4 regions of the Serratia sp. A07 genome follow, and region 4 is predicted to be linked to each of the others. Evidence: predicted binding sites of a transcription regulator. Region 4 holds the regulator's gene; each other region holds the start of a gene.
What was found. Region 4 encodes CRP, which controls carbon source genes, mostly activating them, when cyclic AMP is high. Its sites were predicted from a motif close to ATGTGANNNNNNTCACAT; they were not measured.
Positions count from the first base shown of each region.

Region 1: the regulator CRP is predicted to act here: its motif matches at 2,373-2,390, upstream of deoC (deoxyribose-phosphate aldolase).
Region 2: the regulator CRP is predicted to act here: its motif matches at 2,027-2,044, upstream of AC4PR2_RS03335 (ABC-F family ATPase).
Region 3: the regulator CRP is predicted to act here: its motif matches at 2,709-2,726, upstream of AC4PR2_RS12215 (YfcZ/YiiS family protein).

Region 1 is NZ_JBZXDO010000008.1:154,828-158,168, forward strand. Features, by position in the region: gene AC4PR2_RS11325 (phosphatase PAP2 family protein) at 1-734, shown strand, start outside; gene ybjG (undecaprenyl-diphosphate phosphatase) at 740-1,345, shown strand; gene AC4PR2_RS11335 (aldose epimerase family protein) at 1,383-2,219, opposite strand; gene deoC (deoxyribose-phosphate aldolase) at 2,433-3,113, shown strand; gene deoR (DNA-binding transcriptional repressor DeoR) at 3,267-3,341, shown strand, end outside.
Region 2 is NZ_JBZXDO010000002.1:280,311-283,651, reverse strand. Features, by position in the region: gene moeB (molybdopterin-synthase adenylyltransferase MoeB) at 1-357, shown strand, start outside; gene AC4PR2_RS03335 (ABC-F family ATPase) at 409-2,001, opposite strand; gene AC4PR2_RS03330 (MFS transporter) at 2,694-3,341, shown strand, end outside.
Region 3 is NZ_JBZXDO010000009.1:132,886-136,226, forward strand. Features, by position in the region: gene fadJ (fatty acid oxidation complex subunit alpha FadJ) at 1-770, opposite strand, end outside; gene fadI (acetyl-CoA C-acyltransferase FadI) at 770-2,080, opposite strand; gene AC4PR2_RS12215 (YfcZ/YiiS family protein) at 2,277-2,573, opposite strand; gene fadL (long-chain fatty acid transporter FadL) at 2,978-3,341, shown strand, end outside.
Region 4 is NZ_JBZXDO010000007.1:23,088-26,428, forward strand. Features, by position in the region: gene AC4PR2_RS09710 (phosphoribulokinase) at 1-536, shown strand, start outside; gene AC4PR2_RS09715 (OsmC family protein) at 575-982, opposite strand; gene crp (cAMP-activated global transcriptional regulator CRP) at 1,365-1,997, shown strand; gene AC4PR2_RS09725 (YccS/YhfK family putative transporter) at 2,048-3,341, shown strand, end outside.

The DNA.
Region 1 (3,341 bases), on a different contig from region 4:
TGAATCCAGAATCGTCATTAAATCAATCCTCAACGGCACCGCAAATTAAGACAACCGCCCTTTACTCCCTGCCGGCATCCTTTTACCGTTGGCAGGTTTTTGGCCTGCTGATCAGCGGCCTGCTGTTCCTGTGGCTCTCCCGCAACGAACAGCTGGACTGGGCGATCAGCAATTATTGGTACGATCCCGCCAGCGGGCATTTCCCGTGGCAAAACAATTATTGGCTGGATCTGATCAACCACCGCCTGCTGAAGCAAATAGTGATCGTCGGGGCGGTACTGACGCTGTTTTGGGGCATCTATCGCCGCAGTGCGCGCCTGATCGTGACCATGCTGTTGATCGGGATCGGCCCGTTGGTGGTAGGCATTCTCAAGGCCACCAGCGCGCACTCCTGCCCGTGGGATCTGATCGAGTACGGCGGCAAAGCGATGTCCTTCCCGCTGTTCGGCGCGGTACCGGCGCTGCCGGGCCCCGGCCGCTGCTTCCCCGGCGGGCACGCCTCGAGCGGTTTCGCGGTCATGGCGTTGTTTTTCCTGTTTTATCCGCAGCGTCCGCGCCTGGCCTGGTGGTGCTGGTGCGGCGGCATTGCGCTCGGCATGCTGATGGGCTTTGGCCAGATCATGCGCGGCGCCCATTTTCTTACCCATAACCTGTGGGCGGGTTGGTGGGTTTGGTTAAGCCAGTTGGCTATTTATTGGACGGTTAGCGGCTATTGGCGCCGCAAGACGAGGTAACGGTTATGGAACAGTTGAACCATTTTCTTTTCGCCTGGATCAATGCGACCCCGGCGTCTCCCGAGTGGACGATCGATTTCGCCACCTTTTTGGCGCGCGATCTGATCATCATCGTGCCGCTGCTGATCGTCGGCCTGTGGCTGTGGGGGCCGCAAAGCCAGCTGGTTTCGCAGCGCCAGGTGGTGGCGAAAACCACTATCGCGCTGCTGTTCGCCATGCTCGCCGCCGCCACCATCGGCGCGCTGCTGCCGCATGAGCGCCCGTTCGTCGCCGGCGTTGGCTATACCTTCCTGGCACATGCGCCGGACAGCTCGTTCCCAAGCGATCACGGCACCGCCATCTTTACCTTTGCGCTGGCGTTCCTGTTCTGGCACCGGGTCTGGTCCGGCGTGCTGCTGATGATCGTCGCCGTCGGCATCGCCTGGTCACGCGTTTACCTCGGCGTGCACTGGCCGCTGGATATGGTCGGCGGTTTCCTGCTCGGCCTGGTCGGCTGTCTGTTCGCCCAGCTGGTGTGGAATCTGTTCGGCGATGTCATCGCCGACAAGCTGTCGCGCCTGTATCGTTTCCTGTTCGCCTTCGCCATTCGCCGTGGCTGGGTGAAAGAGTAACTGCACAACATGACCGGGGCGTTACCGCCCCGTTATTTCACACCACGCCGGTGGTCACGCAAAACGCCCGCGTTTTTCCCGCCCCCAGCATCATTCCCGCCTCTTCCTCCAGCGCATTCGGGCGACAGTTCGCCGGCTGGATAAAAGCCAGCAGCCGCCGGTTGCCCTGAACGGCGATGCGCCGCAGGCCATAGTTGAATTGCCCGGTAGCGAAGCGCGTCACATAGCGCCGGCCTTGCGGTGCCAGCATAAAGAACTCGGCCTGATCCACATAGCGCGACAGATCGTCGGAGCACAGCAGTTCCTGCCCGAGCGCATCCCCCAACAGCGCCGGCGCCGGCAGGTTCTGACGGAATACCGCGTCGGGAATGCAGCCGTAGTTGAGGCGACACACATAGCGCAGCGGCTGCGGCCGCTCGGCCAGGTTGGTGAGCGTCATCTCAATGGCGAACTGTGCGCTCTGCGCCGCCAGACGCAGCGCCGGGCCGATGCGCCAACGCCCACCCGCCCGCTCCCCCTCGCCGTGCAACGTCAGCTCATCGCCCGCCAGTTGGAGCCACACGCGTTGCATCTGCAGCGGCTCACCGTCCTGATTCGGCCAGGCAGGGCAGAACGCGGCATCGTCAGCGCGCTTTCTTCCGGCGCCCTTTACGCTGCGGCGGCCCGACTTCAGCGAATAACCGTCAAACTCGGCGTCCCAGATCGCGAGGCCCTGATACGGTAAAACCGTCAGTGCGCCACGATGATTCGCCAACGTCAGCATCGGCCCGCGTTCTGTGCAGCGATGCGTGCTCACCGCGAAATCCGCATTGCGGAACAGTTCCTGCCGATGCGCCCCGAAAGCTTCAGGAGCCAGATCGATGTTGATCTTCATCTTTTTTCCCTCGACGCTGCGCCCGCGCAGGCCGCGAGCCCTGAAATGTTATTTAAATAACAAATGAAACGCCTTTAAGTTATACCTATAACAGCATTATAGCGACGATCGGATCGACATTTTTTAAACATCACTAGGTTTATCGGCATCTAAATGTTATTATTTTCACATTATCCATCCCGCTTACTGTCTTAACCTCACTAAGGAATCGCGATGACCACCGAAACCATCGATTACGCCAGCTATGTTGACCACACCCTGCTGGCGATGGACGCCACCGAACTGCAGATCGCCAAACTGTGCGAAGAAGCGCAGCAGCACAACTTCTATGCGGTATGCGTCAACTCCGGCTACGTGCCGCTGGCAGCCCAGCTGCTGCAGGAAAGCACCGTAAAAGTCTGCTCGGTGATCGGTTTCCCGCTGGGTGCCGGCCTGACCGTCGCCAAAGCCTTTGAAGCCAAAGCGGCAATCGCCGCCGGCGCACAAGAGATCGATATGGTGATCAACGTCGGCTGGTTGAAAAGCGGCCTGTTAGACGAAGTGAAAGCCGACATCGCCGCCGTGCGCGAGGTTTGCGCGGCGATCCCGTTGAAGGTAATATTGGAAACCTGCCTGCTCAGCGATGCGCAGATCGTCCAGGTTTGTGAAATGTGTCGCGAACTCGATGTGGCCTTCGTGAAAACCTCCACCGGCTTCAGCACCGGCGGCGCTCGGGAAGAGCACGTCAAACTGATGCGCGAGACCGTAGGCAGCGAAATGGGCGTGAAAGCTTCCGGCGCCGTGCGCGATCGCGCCACCGCCGAGAAGATGATCAACGCCGGCGCCACGCGTATCGGCACCAGCTCCGGCGTCGCCATCGTTTCCGGCGCGCAGCCGGCGGCGGGCAGCTACTGATCGTCGGCATGCCCTGACGGGCACTGCCAATACACTCCGATGCGGGACAATACGGGCGGCCAAGGCGGCCCGATATTGCCCCGCATTGTTGTGTTTAGCGCCGGACACGCCGGCACGCCCTTTTACCTCTACTACCTGTGGGAAGACGGACCTATGGAAACGCGGCGCGAAGAACGTATCAACCGGCTAGTTCAGGCGTTAAAACGCGCTGACAAGATCCACCTGAAA
Region 2 (3,341 bases), on a different contig from region 4:
GCGGCGCGCGACGCCCTGAATCGCCTGTGCCACGCGCAACAGAGGCCGCTGGTTTCCGGCGCGGCGATCCGTATGGAAGGCCAGCTCAGCGTGTTCACCTATCAGCCGGGCGAGCCCTGCTACCGCTGCCTGAGCCGGCTATTCGGCGACAGCGCCCTCACCTGCGTCGAAGCGGGCGTGATGGCCCCGCTGGTCGGCACCATCGGCACCCTGCAGGCGATGGAAGCCATCAAGCTGCTGGCCGACTATGGTCAGCCGCTGCGCGGCAAGCTGTTGATGTTCGATGCGATGAGCATGCAATTCCGCGAGATGAAACTGCCGAAGGATCCGCACTGCGAGGTGTGCGGCGGGGAATGACGGATAAAAAAAGGGCGGGATAATTCCCGCCCTGATGCGTTGCCGCGAGGGTTACACGATGCCCTGGCTGCGCAGATAGTCTTCGTAGTTGCCGGTAAAGTCGATCACCTTGTTCGGGGTGATTTCCAGAATGCGCGTCGCCAGCGAGCTGACGAACTCACGGTCGTGGGAGACGAAGATCAGCGTGCCTTCGTACATCTCCAGCGCCATGTTCAGCGATTCGATGGATTCCATATCCAGGTGGTTGGTCGGTTCGTCCATCACCAGAATATTCGGGCGCTGCATCATCAGCTTGCCGAACAGCATGCGGCCCTTCTCGCCGCCGGACAGCACCTTCACTTTCTTCTTGATGTCGTCCTGGCTGAACAGCAAACGGCCCAGCACGCTGCGCACCGCCTGCTCGTCGTCTTTTTCCTGCTTCCACTGGCTCATCCAGTCGAACACGGTCAGGGTATCGTCGAACTCGTATTCGTGATCCTGCGCGTAGTAACCGATGCGGGCGTTTTCCGACCACTTCACGGTGCCGCTGTCCGGCTGCGCGTCGCCCACCAGCGTTTTCAGCAAGGTGGTTTTACCGATGCCGTTGGCGCCCAGCACCGCAACCTTCTCACCCACTTCCACCATCAGGTTCAGCTTGCTGAACAGCGGGCCGTTGTCGAAGCCCTTGGTAAGCGCTTCCACTTCCAGCGCGTTACGGAACAGCTTCTTGTCCTGATCGAAACGGATGAACGGGTTCTGGCGGCTGGAGGCCTTCACTTCTTCCAGCTGGATCTTGTCGATCTGGCGGGCGCGCGAGGTGGCCTGCTTGGATTTGGAGGCGTTGGCGCTGAAGCGGCTGACGAACGATTGCAGCTCGTTGATCTGCGCCTTCTTCTTGGCGTTGTCGGCCAGCAGACGTTCACGCGCCTGGGTGGCGGCGGTCATGTATTCATCGTAGTTGCCCGGATAAACGCGCAGTTCGCCGTAGTCCAGATCCGCCATGTGGGTGCAGACCATGTTCAGGAAGTGACGGTCGTGCGAGATGATGATCATGGTGCTGTTGCGTTCGTTCAGCACCTGCTCCAGCCAGCGAATGGTATCGATGTCCAGGTTGTTCGTCGGTTCGTCGAGCAGCAGGATTTCCGGATCGGAGAACAGCGCCTGCGCCAGCAACACGCGCAGCTTCCAGCCCGGCGCGATTTCGCTCATCGGGCCGTAGTGCTGTTCCACCGGAATGCCGACGCCAAGCAGCAGTTCGCCGGCGCGCGCTTCGGCGGTGTAACCGTCCATCTCGCCGTAGGCGACTTCCAGATCGGCCACTTTATAGCCGTCTTCTTCGCTCATCTCCGCCATGGCGTAGATGCGGTCGCGCTCTTCCTTCACCGCCCACAGCTCGGTGTGGCCCATGATCACGGTGTCCAGCACGCTGTATTGTTCGAAGGCGAACTGATCCTGACGCAGTTTACCCAGGCGCTCGTTCGGATCGAGGAACACGTTGCCGCCGGTCGGCGCCAAATCGCCGCCGAGGATTTTCATAAAGGTGGACTTGCCGCAGCCGTTGGCGCCGATCAGGCCGTAACGGTTGCCGCCGCCGAATTTGACAGAGATGTTTTCAAACAACGGCTTGCTGCCGAACTGCATGGTGATGTTGTTGGTGCTTAACACAGCGCTCGCTCTTTATACATAGGGAATGTGATTTGGCGCGCATTATGCCACAACGGGGTTCAGAGATCGCGGGAAGTTTTGGTGACATTTTGAGCGGCGCCGACGGATGAATCATACCTGCGTTGGATAATACCGATGAAAGTCACGGGGAGGCTTCGCTCAGCAAACCGTACAATAGCTCGAACAAATTCACAAAACATATTAATTATCGGTATTAATTAAAATAAAAAATGAAATACATTCTCGCCAGATACCGCACCAGGTAAGAATAAATCGCACCTGAATACCTCTTGATAATCATTGATACAGTCAACACACTTCTATTTAATTCTATTTCTTGCCGACTATCGCCACATATTCTGCTATACGCGACATTTTGTGACCCCCTTCTTAAATGCCAGGATTTTTTCGATGATTAATGCGCTACAGCTCACTAAATCGGCACTAAATCACCTCACTGCCACACGTTATAAATTCAAAAAAAACATATAAATACAAAACCTTAAAAAAATCAAACCCGCGTTATCCCGTTAACCGCCCTCATATTGCACAGGGTTGTACATACAAGTATATGTAAAGGAGACGTTGCCATTCTGTTGCCGCTTCGGGCGGCGGTTATCGCCGTCCCGGATAATGCCACCACGGCCAGAAAATAATAACAACACACCGTCCACCTATCGCGAGAGATAACGATGAACACTGCTGAAAAAACCTTGCCCAAAAGCCAAACGGCAGAGAAAGGCGCGGTAAATTACAAAGTCATTGTCGGCGCCAGCCTGGGCAACGGCCTGGAGATTTTCGACTTCACCGTATACAGCTTCTTTGCCGCCATCATCGGCAAACTCTATTTTCCCAGCGACAGCGCCTACGGCTCTTTGTTGATGTCGGTGGCGGTGTTCGGCGTCGGCTTTATCATGCGCCCGCTGGGCAGCATGGTGCTGGGCACCTATGCCGACCGGGTCGGCCGCAAGGCCGCCATGCTGATGACCATCGTGCTGATGGGCGTCGGCACCGCCCTGATTGCCTTCGCGCCAACCCATGCGCAAATCGGCGTTCTGGCGCCGGTGCTGATCGTAGTCGGTCGCCTGATTCAGGGCTTCGCCGCCGGCGGTGAAGTGGGCTCAGCGACCACGCTACTGCTGGAGTCCGCCGGGGCCAATCAGCGCGGCTTTTTCGTCAGTTGGCAGGCGATCAGCCAGGGCGTCAGCGCCCTGCTCGGCGCCTCTTGCGGGCTGGCGCTCACCTATTTTCTGTCGGAAGAGGCGCTGTATGCCTGGGGCTGGCGCGTGCCGTTCATCATCGGCCTGCTGATCATTCCGGTCGGCGTCTATATCCGTAAG
Region 3 (3,341 bases), on a different contig from region 4:
GCCGCCGGGTAGTTGCCGTGGGTTTTCGCCAACGTTTTCTTGCGCACGATGCTGAACAGCAGATTTCTGCCCAGCGGGCCGTTGAGCAGGCGATCCTGCCACGGCAGCTCGCGCTGATGTTTCCAGCCCTGTTTCACCCGCTCGATAGCGGTCTGCAACAGAATCGACTGCGGCACGGCGTCGTCAACCAACCCCATGCGCAGCGCCTGGCGGGCACGAATGTGCTTGCCGGTCAAGATCATGTCCAGCGCCTTGGCAGCGCCGACCAGGCGCGGCAGGCGCTGCGTACCGCCGGAGCCCGGCAGCAGGCCCAGCTGCACTTCCGGCAGCCCGAGCGCGGTCTTGTCATCGAGCGAACAGACGCGGCCGTGGCAGGCCAGCGCCAGTTCCAGCCCACCGCCCAGGCAGGCACCGTGAATGGCCGCCACCACCGGCACCGGGAACGCGGCGATCTGCGCCAGCGTGCTCTGCCCTTTCTTGGCCAGCGTTTCCGCCTCTTTGGCGCTGGTGCAGGCGGCAATCATGGTGATGTCGGCGCCGGCGATAAACGAGTCCGGCTTGCCGGAAACGATCACCAACCCTTCCAGCGCGGTATGCTGTTGCGCCCGGATCAGCACGTCGTTCACCTGTTCGACGAACTCGGCCTTGAGCGTATTCACCTTGTCGCCCGGTACGTCGATGGTGATCACGCCGATGTTGTCGGGGCGAATCGTCAGCTGAAAGGCCGACGGCTTGGCGCGCTGTTCATGCAATGCGTTTTCAAAGCTCATCATTCCACCTCCACGATCATCGCGGCCCCTAACCCGCCGGCGGCGCAGGCGGTGGTCAGGCCCAGCCCGCCACCGCGGCGTTTCAGCTCATGCAGCGTCTGGGTGATCATGCGCGCGCCGGTGGCGGCGAACGGGTGGCCATAGGCGATGGAACCGCCCAGAACGTTGAATTTGTCCATGTCCACTTCGCCGATCGCCTGGCTGCGGCCAAGCTTCTCGCGGGCGAACTCTTCGCTGGCGAACATCTTCAGGTTAGCCAGCGTTTGCGCGGCGAAGGCTTCATGCATGTCGATGAGCGTCAGATCGGCCAGGCCGATACCGGCGCGATCCAGCGCCAGCGGCGTGGCGTAGGAAGGCCCCAGCAGCATGTCTTCCCACACGTCGATGGCGGCGAAGGCGAAGCTGCGCAAATAGCCCAGCGGCTGCAGCCCCAGCTCTTTGGCGCGCGACTCGCTCATCATCAACACCGCCGCCGCGCCGTCGGTCAACGGTGTGCTGTTGGCCGCGGTGACGCTACCGTGCTTGCGATCGAACGCCGGTTTCAGCTTGGCGTAGGACGCCAGGCTGGAATCTTTGCGGATGTTGTTGTCTTCAGAAAGCTGCGCGCGGTAAGGCGGCACGTAGGCGGTCATCACCTCGTCGCGCAGCCACCCCTGCTGCCAGGCCTTGGCCGCCAGCTCGTGGGAACGGTGCGCCAGCGCATCCTGCGCCTCGCGGGTGATGCCGTGGCTCTTCGCCATCTGCTCGGCGGTATCGCCCATGCGCAGCCCGGTGGAATACTCCGCCACCGCCGGTGGTACCGGCATCAGATCGCGGAATTTCAGCCGGCTGAACAGTTTGAGACGCTGCGACAGCGTACGCGCCTTGTTGACGTCCACCAGCGTGCGTGCCAGCGCCTTGCTGACGCCGATCGGCAAAACGGAAGAAGAGTCCGCCCCGCCGGCGATGCCGACGCTGATGCTGCCGGCCATGATGCTCTCCGCCACGTTGGCGATTGCCTGGAAGCTGGTGGCACAGGCGCGCGACACGCTGTAGGCGTCGGTATGGACGCTCATGCCGGTGCCCAGCACGATTTCACGCGCGATGTTCGGCGCCTCGGGCATTTGCACCACCTGGCCGAACACCAGCTGTTCGATAAGCTGCGGATCGATACCGCTGCGCGCCAACAGCTCGCTCACCGCCGTTTTCCCTAAATCCACCGCCGGAATGCCGTGATAGGCAGTCGCCTGTTTGGCAAAGGGGGTACGCAGTCCATTCACAATCGCAATGCGGTCACCATGACGGGTCACCAACGGCAGTGCCTTACTCATAAATGCTCCTGAAGAAAATAACGTCAGCGCAATGGGCAGAAAGAGGTCTGACCTGATGAGGTCATTGTTAACCAAACGGTTACATTTGGCAAACCGGCAGAGATCAAAACTGCGAGCAGGCGCACTTTCTATCGGGGGCGATGTAGGGAAGGCAATCCCCGACGCGCGGCAGGCGGCGCCGGGGGTAAAGCGGGGATTAACGCAGGCCGAGCTGGAAGATCAGGGTTTCCGCCTGGCAGGCGAAGGTGAAATCGGCCTCCAACTGCACGCCGCCGTCAACCGGTTTAATGCTACTGCTGATGTCACAAGGGTCGGATTCTACCGCGCGCGCCTTTTCGCTCAGGGCGGCCAGCATGGCTTCCGCATCTTGTTGATTGCTGAACACCTGGCTGTAGGACGCGGTGCAATCGGTGTTATCCATCACGGTGCCGACATCCACGCAGCAACACGCGGCGGTTTCCTGGGCGCTGCATTTATTAATTGCATCTGACATGATTGGTTCTCCTCAAGGGCCTTGGTTATCAGCCCAAATTGCCGTTTTACTCACCGGCACAAAGCCACAAAATTCTGTAGGTATTTTACGCTTCCGCGCCGGCAATCACTAGCACTTACTTTTACTGGGTGTTTTAAGTGATGGAAATCACAAATAAAAATGAGCGCCTGCTAAGGAATGGTAAGAATTTTGTTATTTACTGCTGGCTTTTTGTTAAGCAGATCTCTTTTTTGATATCAGGTTGGAAATATTTCAAAAACAAACTTGCAACATTTTCACAGGTCAGACCTATACTTCAGCCACTGGTCTGATTTGTCTGAATGATAACGGACCCTACAATCCCGCGCTCCTTGTTACCTTGCGTAACATAGTTTAAATAATAAACACATAATGAGGTTTTGGTCATGAGCCAGAAAAACCTATTGACTAAATCAGCTCTCGCAGCTGCAGTGGCAATTATTTCATCAAACGTGTCTGCCGCAGGATTCCAGCTGAATGAGTTCTCAGCAGCTGGTTTAGGACGTTCGTATTCTGGCGAAGGCGCCATGGCGGATACGGCGGCCTCCGCGAGCCGCAACCCGGCATTGTTGATGATGTACACCCGCCCGGAACTTTCCATCGGCGCGGTCTTTATCGACCCGGATGTAGACATCACCGGCAAATCCCCTTCCGGCGCCAGCCTGGATGCGAAAAACATCGCGCCAACCGCCTGGGTGCCGAACCTGCATTATGTTCACCCGATTAACGATCAGTTCGCCGTAGGCGGAT
Region 4 (3,341 bases):
GTACCTTCACCCCGTGGGAACCGCTGCCGGCGCCGACTGACGTGCTGTTCTACGAGGGGCTGCACGGCGGCGTGGTCACCGAGCACCATGACGTGGCCAACCACGTCGATCTGCTGGTCGGCGTGGTGCCGATCGTCAACCTGGAGTGGATTCAGAAACTGATCCGCGATACCGGCGAGCGTGGCCACTCTCGCGAAGCGGTGATGGATTCGGTGGTGCGTTCGATGGAAGATTACATCAACTACATCACGCCGCAGTTCTCGCGCACCCACATCAACTTCCAGCGCGTGCCGACGGTGGACACCTCCAACCCGTTCGCCGCCAAGGCGATTCCCTCACTGGACGAAAGCTTCGTGGTGATCCACTTCCGCGGGCTGGATCAGATAGATTTCCCCTATTTGCTGGCGATGCTGCAGGGCTCGTTTATCTCACACATCAATACGTTAGTGGTGCCGGGCGGCAAGATGGGGCTGGCGATGGAGCTGATCATGGCGCCGCTGGTGCAGCGGTTGCTGGAAGGCAAGAAGATCGAATAAATGCGTTGAGCGCGGCGCCGGGCCGCGCTCCGTCTCGATTACGCCGGTTGGCGGATCTCGAAGCTGTGGGTCACCGTGGCGGCCTTGTTGAGCATCAGCGCCACCGAGCAGTATTTCTCCGCCGACAGGTTCACCGCACGCTCGACGATCTTGTCGGTCAGGTCCTGGCCGGTAACGATGAAGTGCAGGTTGATATGGGTGAACAACCGCGGGGCTTCTTCGCGGCGCTCGGAGGTCAGCTTCACCTCACAGTCGCGCACGTCGTTGCGCCCTTTTTGCAGGATGGACACCACGTCGATCGCGCTGCAGCCGCCCACCGACATCAGCACCATCTCCATTGGGCTGGGCGCTTTATCACCGGCGTTGCCATCCATCAGGACCTGGTGGCCGGAGGCCGATTCCCCCAAAAACGTTAACCCTTCCACCCATTTAACTCTTGCCTGCATTCTGGTCACTCCGGTTGATTTCTTAAAATCAGAGTACGCTTTCGCATAGAAACAGGCAACGTAACCTGATGCTAATCATGCTGAAGCGAGACAACACGAGACACCCGCCTTACTCTGTGCTACAAACAGAGCCGCAATAAATCTTTCCGGGACACTGAATTTCAGGGAAACGCCCAGAGAAAGGCTCCTTTACCGGTATGTTAACAGAATGTAGCTTGCAGCGCTTACGGCAAGTTAATATGCTAGAGCGACAGCGTATTTTTATGACACGCCTCAAAACTTGCCGGTAGCCCTCGCTCATGACTGCGGCTACAGGCGAGTTTTACAGGGAACTCTGACCCCTGTGACACAAGGCAGCGATAACAACAGAGGATAACAGCGAATGGTTCTCGGCAAACCGCAAACAGACCCTACTCTCGAATGGTTCCTGTCTCATTGCCATATCCACAAATATCCATCGAAGAGTACGCTGATTCACCAAGGTGAAAAGGCCGAAACGCTTTACTACATCGTGAAAGGCTCCGTCGCGGTGCTGATCAAGGATGAAGAAGGTAAAGAGATGATCCTGTCCTACCTCAACCAGGGGGATTTCATCGGCGAGCTCGGATTGTTCGAAGAAGGCCAGGAGCGCAGCGCCTGGGTTCGCGCGAAAACCGCCTGTGAAGTGGCCGAAATTTCCTACAAGAAATTCCGCCAGCTGATCCAGGTGAACCCGGACATCCTGATGCGTCTGTCCGCCCAAATGGCGAGCCGCCTGCAGGTCACCTCCGAAAAAGTGGGCAACCTCGCCTTCCTGGACGTTACCGGCCGCATCGCGCAAACCCTGCTGAATCTGGCGAAGCAACCTGACGCCATGACTCACCCGGACGGCATGCAGATCAAGATCACCCGTCAGGAGATCGGCCAGATCGTCGGCTGCTCGCGTGAAACCGTTGGCCGTATTCTGAAAATGCTGGAAGATCAAAACCTGATTTCCGCCCACGGCAAAACCATTGTCGTCTACGGCACCCGTTAATCCCTGAAAAAACGGCGCAGTCTGCGCCGTTTTTTTGTCTGCTCTCTGCCATGTGGCGCCGCCTGATCTACCACCCGGAAATCAACTACGCACTGCGACAAACGCTGGTGTTGTGCCTGCCGGTGCTGTTCGGCCTGCTGATAGGCCAGCTGCAGCTCGGCCTGATGTTCTCCCTCGTGCCCGCCTGCTGCAATATCGCCGGGCTGGATACGCCGCATAAGCGCTTCTTTAAACGACTGATCGTCGGCGGTTCGCTGTTCGCCTTCAGCAGCGTGCTGCTGCAACAGGCCCTGCTGTGGCACGTGCCGCTGCCGGCGCTGATGCTGGGCCTGGCGCTGCTGCTCGGCGTCACCGGCGAAATCAGCCCGCTGCACGCCCGGCTGTTGCCGGCGGCGCTGGTGGCCGCCATCTTCGCCCTCAGCACGGCCGGCACGGTGCCTATCTGGCAGGCGCCGCTGCTGTACGCGATCGGCACCGCCTGGTACGGCTTATTCACCTGGTTCTGGTTCAAGCTGTGGAAAGAGCAGCCGATGCGCGAGACGCTGAGCCAGCTCTACCTGGAACTGGCGGACTATTTCGAAGCCAAATACTCGCTGCTGACCCAGCACACCGATCCGCAGACCGCGCTGCCGCCGCTGCTGGTGCGCCAGCAAAAGGTGATGGACCTGATCAGCCTGTTGTACCAACAGCTTAATTTCCTGCCGCACGCCAACAATCTCGAGCAAAAGCGCCTGCAGCGCGCCTTTCAGGTGGCGATGGACCTGCAGGAGCACATCACCGTCAGCCTGCATCTGCCGGAAGAGGTGCAAAAACTGGTGGAGCAGAGCCAGGCCGAAGCGATCATTCGCCGCAATGCTCAGGTGATCGCCGGCCGGCTGCGCGTGGTGGCGCACGATATTCTCTATCATCAACATTCGAAGCGCTTCTCCATGACCCACGAGCTGGCGGCGCTGGAAAAAATGGCGGCGCAGCATCCCGATAATCCGGTCGGCCAGTTTTGTTATTACCACTTCAGCCGCATCGCCCGCCTGCTGCGCACCCAGCATCCGCTGTACCGCCGCGACCTGATGCCCGGCCAGCACCGCCTGCCGTTTTGGCCGGCGCTAGTCAGCTATCTGTCGTTCAAATCCACCGCCCTGCGCAACGCCGCGCGGCTGGGCGTAACGCTGGCGGTCGGCAGCAGCCTGGGTACGGTATTCAACCTGCCGAAGCCTTACTGGATCCTGCTCACCATCATGCTGGTGAGCCAAAACGGGTATAACGCCACCCGGGTGCGTATTCAGCACCGTGCGCTGGGCACGATTGCCGGGCTATTGCTGGCAGCCGGGCTGCTGCAGCTGCAGT